DNA from 4 places in the Shewanella algidipiscicola genome. Region 2 is predicted to be linked to each of the others. Evidence: predicted binding sites of a transcription regulator. Region 2 holds the regulator's gene; each other region holds the start of a gene.
The links. Region 2 encodes MetJ, which represses methionine synthesis genes. Its sites were predicted from a motif close to TAGACGTCTAGACGTCTA; they were not measured.
Positions count from the first base shown of each region.

Region 1: a site for MetJ is predicted at 696-713, ahead of serA (phosphoglycerate dehydrogenase). Genes of this name have one in related genera too.
Region 3: a site for MetJ is predicted at 933-950, ahead of metK (methionine adenosyltransferase). Genes of this name have one in related genera too.
Region 4: a site for MetJ is predicted at 900-917, ahead of metE (5-methyltetrahydropteroyltriglutamate--homocysteine S-methyltransferase). Genes of this name have one in related genera too.

Region 1 is NZ_OXJV01000012.1:145,369-147,578, reverse strand. Features, by position in the region: gene DN599_RS08080 (DUF2238 domain-containing protein) at 39-647, opposite strand; gene serA (phosphoglycerate dehydrogenase) at 813-2,042, shown strand; gene ygfZ (tRNA-modifying protein YgfZ) at 2,195-2,210, shown strand, end outside.
Region 2 is NZ_OXJV01000001.1:216,606-218,815, reverse strand. Features, by position in the region: gene metB (cystathionine gamma-synthase) at 1-841, opposite strand, end outside; gene metJ (met regulon transcriptional regulator MetJ) at 1,065-1,379, shown strand; gene DN599_RS00985 (sulfite exporter TauE/SafE family protein) at 1,486-2,210, shown strand, end outside.
Region 3 is NZ_OXJV01000012.1:410,873-413,082, forward strand. Features, by position in the region: gene metK (methionine adenosyltransferase) at 1-889, opposite strand, end outside; gene tkt (transketolase) at 1,454-2,210, shown strand, end outside.
Region 4 is NZ_OXJV01000012.1:607,349-609,558, forward strand. Features, by position in the region: gene DN599_RS10145 (LysR family transcriptional regulator) at 1-827, opposite strand, end outside; gene metE (5-methyltetrahydropteroyltriglutamate--homocysteine S-methyltransferase) at 1,031-2,210, shown strand, end outside.

The DNA.
Region 1 (2,210 bases), on a different contig from region 2:
GTGGTTTAGTTAATCGTTCACCTGAAATATCAAACAGCTTAGCGAGTGGGGGTAAACTGTTGCAGCAGACGATTATGCCAAGGTGATAACAGCAGCACACTGACAATTGCCCCCAGCAACGCCATCGCCATATCCGACTGGGTATCCCACACATACCCTTGGGTGCCCAAAAACGCCTCGGCATTTTCACCAGTCAAGACCGCCACCCACCATTCGATAAGCTCATAAAATGCCGATAAGGCTAAGGCAAAACAGCAGACTAAAAAGCCACACCAAGCCCCGGGCTTTAATACTTCATTACGCAGCAGCACTTCTCTGGCCAACAATGCTGGAATAAAGCCTTGGGCTAAATGGCCGACTTTGTCATAATTATTGCGATCACTGCCCATCACCTCGGCGACCCAATCAAACAACGGAACTTGGGCATAAGTGTAATGGCCCCCCACCATTAAAATAACCGCATGGATCAGAATCAAACCGTAAGCTAATGATGTTAATGGGAAGCGCTTACGCGTAAAATACAATACGGGCAGCGCGATTAGTGCTGGCAGCACTTCCAAAAACCATGTAAAGGTATCTTTTGGCTCAATCGCCGACCAGATGAAGACAGCGAAAAAAATGATGAGCCAGATAATACTTTTATTCAAAATTGGAACTCCTTAGATGATATTGTTTTAATATCAAAATAATGACTTTAGCCATCTAGCCCTCCACACTGACTCAGAATAGTGTTATTTTGAGAGGGCTTTAGCTGTCAACAACCAAATAATGACCAATATATAGCAACAACCGATAAAGAGGGTACCCAAATCATGGCGAAACACTCGCTAGACAAGGATAAAATTAAGATCCTGCTGTTGGAAGGCGTCCATCAATCTGCGGTAGATGTGTTCAAACGCGCCGGCTACAGCAACATTGAATACCATAAGGCATCACTAGGAGAAGAGGAGCTATTGGCCTCGATTAAAGATGCTCATTTCGTTGGTATTCGCTCCCGTACCCAACTGACTGAAACCGTACTTAAGCACGCTGATAAATTAGTCAGCATTGGTTGCTTCTGTATTGGGACCAATCAGGTTGATCTCGCCACGGCCGAAAAACTGGGGATCCCGGTTTTTAACGCGCCTTTTTCTAACACGCGCAGCGTCGCAGAGTTGGTATTGGGTGAGATCATCATGCTATTGCGTGGTATCCCACAGCGTAATGCTATCGCCCACCGTGGCGGTTGGCTCAAAAGCGCTGCTGGCAGCTATGAAGCCCGCGGTAAAACTTTAGGCGTTATCGGCTACGGCCACATTGGTACTCAGCTGGGCATTTTGGCAGAGACCTTAGGTATGCGCGTCGTGTTCTTCGACATCGAAGATAAATTGCCACTGGGTAATGCGCAGCAAATCCACTCGCTTGAGCAGCTATTGGCCCTAGCCGATGTGGTGAGCTTGCATGTACCAGAAACCCCACAAACCAAAGATATGATCGCCGAAGCAGAGCTTGCTTGTATGCGCCAAGGCAGCATATTGATCAACGCTTCGCGCGGTACGGTTGTCGATATTGATGCCCTAGCTCAAGCAATTCGTAGCGAGCGCCTTGCTGGGGCGGCTATCGACGTGTTCCCGGTTGAACCTAAATCGAATGATGATGAGTTTATCAGCCCACTGCGCGGTTTAGACAATGTGTTGCTAACCCCACACGTTGGCGGTAGCACCCAAGAAGCGCAAGAGAATATCGGTATCGAAGTGGCTGGGAAACTGGCCAAGTACTCTGATAACGGTTCAACCATGACTGCAGTTAACTTCCCTGAAGTGTCGCTGGCCCAGCACAAAGATGCATCGCGTCTGTTGCACATTCACCATAACCGTCCCGGTATCTTGATCAAGATTAACCAAGCGTTTGCAGAAAAAGGCATCAACATCGCCGCCCAGTACCTGCAAACCACGGCTGAAATTGGTTATGTGGTAATGGAAGTGAATTCAGATCAAGCCGACGAAGCACTCGAAGAGATGAAGGCGATTGAAGGCACCATCAGAACACGCTTACTGTACTGATAGCCTTGAGTTATGCACTTAAATGAATAAAGCCCTATGATCAACATCATGGGGCTTTATTGTTTGCTGTAAGTTTCGCTTAACCACCTTTGCGCCAACGATGATTAACGGTACAATCGTGACTCTTATTCGTTTATTTCTTGGACTATCTCATGACAGTGTCAACTT
Region 2 (2,210 bases):
CCAAGCCTGGATAATACACCTTATCAACCGCGCGATGACGGGTTAGCAAAGCTAACACCTGCTGTGCGTTGGCTTGATGCTGACGCATTCTCACCGCGATTGTTCTTAAGCCGCGTAAGGTCAAATAGCTATCGAAGGCTGAGCCGGTTAAGCCTAAGGTATTAGACCACCAATGTAACAGCTCACCCACTTCAGCATCTTTAGCGACAACCGCGCCGCCGACCACATCGCTATGTCCATTGATATATTTAGTCGTTGAGTGGATCACTATGTCAGCGCCGAGCAACAGAGGCTGCTGCAAGATAGGCGATAAAAAGGTGTTATCGACCACCACTAGCGCCCCCACTTCATGGCTCTGGCTCGCAATCGCTGCGATATCGACCACGCGCAGTAAGGGATTTGACGGGGTTTCTAACCAGACCATTTTAGGTTGACGAGCAATAACGTCTGTCAAAGCAGCGGCATTCGTTTGGTCAACCACCGCCAGTTTAAATGCCCCTTTCTTGGCGAGGTGGGTAAATAGTCGATAACTACCGCCATAGCAATCGTGTGGCACCACGAGTAGATCATCGGGCCCAAGCAAGCTGGTCACTAAGGTGATGGCCGCCATGCCAGTACAGGTCACTGTGCCTGCCGCGCCACGCTCCAGCTCTGCTATGGCGTCGGCCAAAATACAGCGAGTCGGGTTACCCGAACGGCTATAATCAAAATCTCTCGGTTGTTGATGACCATCAAAGGAGTAATTGGTCGACAAGTAGATGGGGGGGACTACGGCACCATATTGAGTGTCGGATTCAATCCCTCCACGCACAGCTGCCGTGGCTAATTTACGCTCAGTCATCTTTTACTCCTAAAGTTAAATCGGCGGCAGTCATCTATACCATAGAGATGTCTGGACGTCTAAATGTACCTAAGGGAAGCGGTAGCGTCAACAACTTTAGACGTTTAGACGTCCAAACATGTAGAAATCTATTTGCAATTAACAAAAATTAGAGGCAATAATTTGACTGTACCCGGTAAGGGTATAAAATCTGCCCCGAATTTGAGAATTAACAGGTGAGTCAATGACTGAGTGGAATGGCGATTATATCAGCCCCTATGCTGAACATGGTAAGAAGAATGAGCAAGTGAAAAAAATCACTGTCTCTATTCCCCTCAAGGTGCTTAAGATTTTAACCGACGAACGCACTCGTCGTCAGGTGAATAACTTACGCCACGCCACAAACAGCGAATTGCTTTGTGAAGCTTTTTTGCATGCTTATACTGGCCAACCTTTACCCCATGACGATGATTTGTCAAAGGACAAACCTGACAGCATTCCAGCCGAAGTGAAAAAGCTGATGACTGAGATGGGCATCGAATGGGAAGACGTCGAGTAAATCGACTTTACCTATCATGTTTTGCTAGAGAGGGATCGCACTGCGATCCCTCGTCTTTATCACCTCTAAACACACTAGAATCTATGGTGACGTAGTGCCCGAACTTTTGATTGACCCCGTGCTTCTTGGCCTAGCGTCGCTGATCATCTTTATTGGCGCCCTAACCCAAAGCCTAATCGGTTTCGGCTTAGCCGTTGTCGCCTCACCATTACTCTACCTTGTCGACCCAAGCCTAGTACCCGCTCCAGTGATTATGATGGGCTTTTCTATCGCCTTACTGACCCTACTAAGAGAGAGACGCGCACTGGAGTTTAACGGCTTACAATATGCTTTGCTGGGGCGTATCCCTGGCGGCATATTAGGCGCCGCCTTATTATTGCTCGCACCACAGCCAGTGTTAGGCTTGGTCATTGCGAGCATCGTTGCTTTAGCCGTGATCCTGAGCATTTTCAAATTACACCTGCCAATTAACCGCAGCAATCTTTTTATCGCGGGGGTGCTGTCAGGCATTTTTGGTAATATCGCCGCCATCGGTGGGCCGCCAATGGCTATTTTACTTTCGGGCAAAGATGCCAAACAATTTCGTGCGGCGTTATCGGCGTTCTTCATCTTTAGCTCAATGATCGCATTAATCATTTTGGCCTTCAGTGGATTACTCACGCTACGTCATCTGTATCTGTCGGTGCTCTTACTGCCATCGGTACTACTAGGGTTTATCGTTGCTAACCGTATTGTCGGCGCTGTCGACAAACGAAAAACACAGCTTTTAACTCTGGTATTATGCAGTCTAAGTGCACTTATCCTGGCAGTAAAATCGATTATCGAACTGAG
Region 3 (2,210 bases), on a different contig from region 2:
CACAGCGATCGGCAAGGCCTGCAGCAACGATGTTCTTAGCCACATAGCGCGCCGCGTATGCTGCACTACGGTCAACTTTCGATGGATCTTTACCAGAGAAAGCACCACCACCATGACGCGCCATACCGCCGTAAGTATCGACGATAATTTTACGACCCGTTAGACCACAATCACCAACAGGACCACCGATAACGAAACGGCCAGTCGGGTTGATGAAGTACTTAGTCTCTTTAGATAACCATTTAGCAGGTAATACCGGCTTAATAATGGTTTCCATCACACCTTCAATTAAGTCTGACTGGCTTACATCTTCACGGTGCTGAGTAGACAGGACAACCGCGTCGATGCCAGCAATGCTGCCATCGCTGTTATAAGCAAAAGTGACCTGACTTTTCGCATCTGGACGTAACCAGGGTAGGGTGTTGTCTTTACGCACTTCAGATTGACGCTTAACCAACTTATGCGAGTAAGTGATCGGAGCTGGCATCAATACGTCGGTTTCGTTGTTGGCATAGCCAAACATTAACCCTTGGTCGCCAGCGCCTTGCTCTTTAGGATCGGCGCGATCAACACCTTGGTTGATATCAGGAGACTGCTTACCTATGGCATTTAATACGGCACAAGAATCGGCGTCAAAGCCCATATCTGAGTGGGTATAGCCGATTTCACGGACGGTCTTACGGGTGATCTCTTCGATATCAACCCAAGCCGAGGTGGTCACTTCACCGCCCACCAAGACCATGCCGGTTTTGACGTATGTTTCACACGCCACGCGCGCCTTAGGATCTTGCTCTAAGATCGCGTCGAGTACCGCATCAGAAATTTGATCGGCGATTTTATCTGGATGACCTTCTGAGACCGACTCAGAGGTAAACAAGTGCTTTGCCATAGTGGAAAATCTCGTCTGTAAACAATTTGATTATGTAGAAGTATCTACATCTAGACGGCCATTTTAGTGGAAAATACGCTAGATAACACCCCCTTCGATAAAAATTGTGGGGTAAAGCCCAGTAAACTATCACTTACTCAGGCCGGCAGTAAAGATATGCCTGCAGGTAACAATCTGTAATTCATCATCTATTTATCGTTTTTTTATGGTTTTACCGGCGACTTACAGGGCGTGATTTTTTGCGCTATCGCCGCGCAGTTATTGCATGAGACGCTGCGAGTCATGACGTAGTGTTAGGTGTTTTGCGTAAAGATGCTTACTAAGTGTTAACAATGGGTTTGCAAAATGGAGTAAAAAAACGTGCAAGCGCTAAATGTCACGTTAGCGGGTATGCCCAGATTGACACATCGCCTCTACTCCTTGGGCCTGCATTTACGGGTTCTACAGCTTAGATCGGGTTAATCTGGGTAATTTGGCGAATTTTATTTGCGTCCCATCGCCTAGTAGGGGAAAATATGCGTCCACAATTGCCCGCAAAATCCCCAATAATAAGCAGGAGAGAGCATGTCATCTCGTAAAGAACTCGCAAACGCTATCCGTGTGTTAAGTATGGATGCCGTTCAAAAAGCTAACTCAGGTCACCCTGGTGCCCCAATGGGAATGGCGGATATCGCTGAAGTGCTTTGGAATGACTTCCTTAAGCACAACCCGACTAACCCAAACTGGGTTGACCGCGACCGCTTCATCTTATCTAACGGTCATGGCTCGATGCTGATTTACTCTTTGCTGCACCTTACTGGTTACGCACTTCCCATCGAAGAACTGCAAAACTTCCGCCAGCTTCACTCTAAAACCCCAGGTCACCCAGAATACGGATACACCCCAGGTGTTGAAACCACCACAGGGCCGCTAGGCGCGGGTATCAGTAACGCGGTTGGTATGGCGATTGCGGAAAAAACCTTGGCGGCGCAGTTTAACCGTCCAGGACACGACATTGTCGACCACTTCACCTACTGTTTCTTAGGGGATGGTTGTTTGATGGAAGGCATCTCACACGAAGCTTGTTCATTAGCGGGCACCTTAGGTCTAGGCAAGCTGATTGCATTTTGGGATGACAACGGTATCTCTATCGACGGCCATGTTGAAGGCTGGTTCACCGACGATACACCTAAGCGTTTTGAAGCCTATGGCTGGCATGTGATTGCCGATGTGGACGGCCATGACAGCGAAGCGATTCGCAGCGCAATAGAAGAAGCTAAGTCTGTCACTGACAAGCCAACCATGATCTGCTGCAAAACGATTATTGGTTTTGGTTCTCCAA
Region 4 (2,210 bases), on a different contig from region 2:
CTGCTGCGGCGATAGGCCCCAAATAGCGGGCGTTTTAAGCCGTCGCGGCCTAATGGTAACGCACTAAGTGACAAGCCATGGGCTTGGTTAATCGACCATGTGGGGAGGGCGGAGACGCCATCTTTACAGGCGATGCGTTGCAATAGCATGGAGGTGAGATCGCATCGAATTTGTTTAGCGATAGGTACGCCCGCCGGCTCCATAAAGTGGCGATAAATGTCTAAACGTTCGGGCGGCACTGGGTAGGTGAGCAAGGTTTGCTTGGCTAAATGAGCTGGGCTGACAAAAGGCTGCGTTGCTAGGGGATGATCGGCGGCGCAAATTAGTTTTACTTCAAAATCAAATAGGTGCTGATAGGTAATATCATGATCTGGAATAGGGTCTGACGTCAGTACCACATCTAATTGCCCCTGCTTGAGTGCCGTTAGCGAATCAAATAGATGCCGGCTCGATAGCTCTAAATTACTGTGGGGAAAGCTGGCATTAAACTCAGTGATAACCGGCATTAACCAGCGAAAACAGCTGTGACATTCAATCCCGACAAACAGATCGGTATTGTCGCTATTGAGGCCATTTTTAAGATCAAGCTCGGTCTCTGTCACCTTAGGCAATATCTCTTCGGCTAGATGCAGTAGCCGCACACCTTCTTGAGTAAACGACAGCGGCTTGCTCTTACGGATAAAGATAGCTGAGTTGATCCGAGTTTCCAGCTCTTTGATTTGATGGGATAAAGCCGATTGGGTGACAAAGCGTTTCTCTGCAGCCCCTGCAAGACTGCCACTTTCCTTGAGTGCAACTAATGTGCGTAAATGCCTAAGCTCTATCATTTTTACCTCAGATGAATCTTGCTCATGTTGGGGTTGAAATCAATTCCATTGCGAACCAACAGACTAACACAATAAACTTCTAGACGTCCAGACGCCTGTTTCGTTGTGGCGTATTTATTATTAATCAAGCTTGAGCTGTGATGTCAGTGCAGGGGCATCATTCATTGGCTTATCTCATTTAGAAGGGTATCAGTATGCAAACTATCAATATCGCGTCATTAGGTTTTCCTCGAATTGGGCGTCAGCGTGAACTTAAATTTGCGTTAGAGCAATATTGGCGCCAAGAGATCACGCCAGCGGCGCTACATGAGGTGGCCAGCACTTTACGGCAAACTCATTGGCAGTGGCAGGCCGATGCGGGGGTGAGTTTGTTGCCAGTAGGTGACTTTGCCTACTACGATCAGGTGCTTACCTTAAGCGCCACCATTAATGCTATTCCAGCTCGCCATCGTGATGGTGACAAGGTGGATTTAGATACCCTATTTAGAGTGGCACGAGGGCGCGCCCCAACAGGTGCGGCCAGCAGCGCCTCGCAAATGAAAAAGTATTTCAATAGTAATTATCACTATATCGTGCCCGAGCTGAGTCAAAATCAAACCTTCAGTATTGCCTATGAACAGTTGTTTGATGAGGTGGAGCAGGCCAAAGCCTTGGGTCATCAGGTGAAACCTGTGTTGCTTGGGCCACTGTCTTACCTCTACTTGGCAAAATGCGAGGGGCAAGCATTTGATAAGTTGAGTTTGTTACCCCAATTGATTGAGGTTTATCAGGCGATCCTTGCTCGCTTTAAAGCCCAAGGGGTGACCTGGGTGCAACTTGATGAACCCATCTTAGCGTTAGAGTTAACGCCTGAGTGGCAAGCGCCCTTTGCCGCAACCTATGCCTCATTGAGCCGCGCGCAGGTTAAGCTGTTACTGGCCAGTTATTATGGCTCGGTGGCACATCACCATGAGCTCATTGCGAATTTAGCAGTGGCGGGTATTCATCTGGATTTAGTCAGTGCGCCGGAGCAGTTGTCGTTGTTTGCGAGCAGTTTACAGCCCGAGCAAATATTGAGCCTAGGGGTGATTAACGGTCGGAATGTCTGGGCGGCTGAGTTAGATAAGATTGCCGCGGATATTGCCCCTGTGGTGGCCGATTTAGGCAAGCAGATCTGGTTAGCGCCGTCTTGCTCGTTACTGCATAGCCCGGTGGATCTTGATGTGGAAACCGAGCTCGATACAGCGCTGCGTCAGCAGCTCAGTTTTGCCAAACAAAAACTCAATGAGCTTAGCCAGTTGCGTACCCTATTAATCGAGCCAGACTCAGAGGCTGCTCGGGCCACCGCCGAGCGCTGCCGAGCGCGCCGCGAGGCTAGGCAGCAGGCGGCTAATTTGCAGGTGA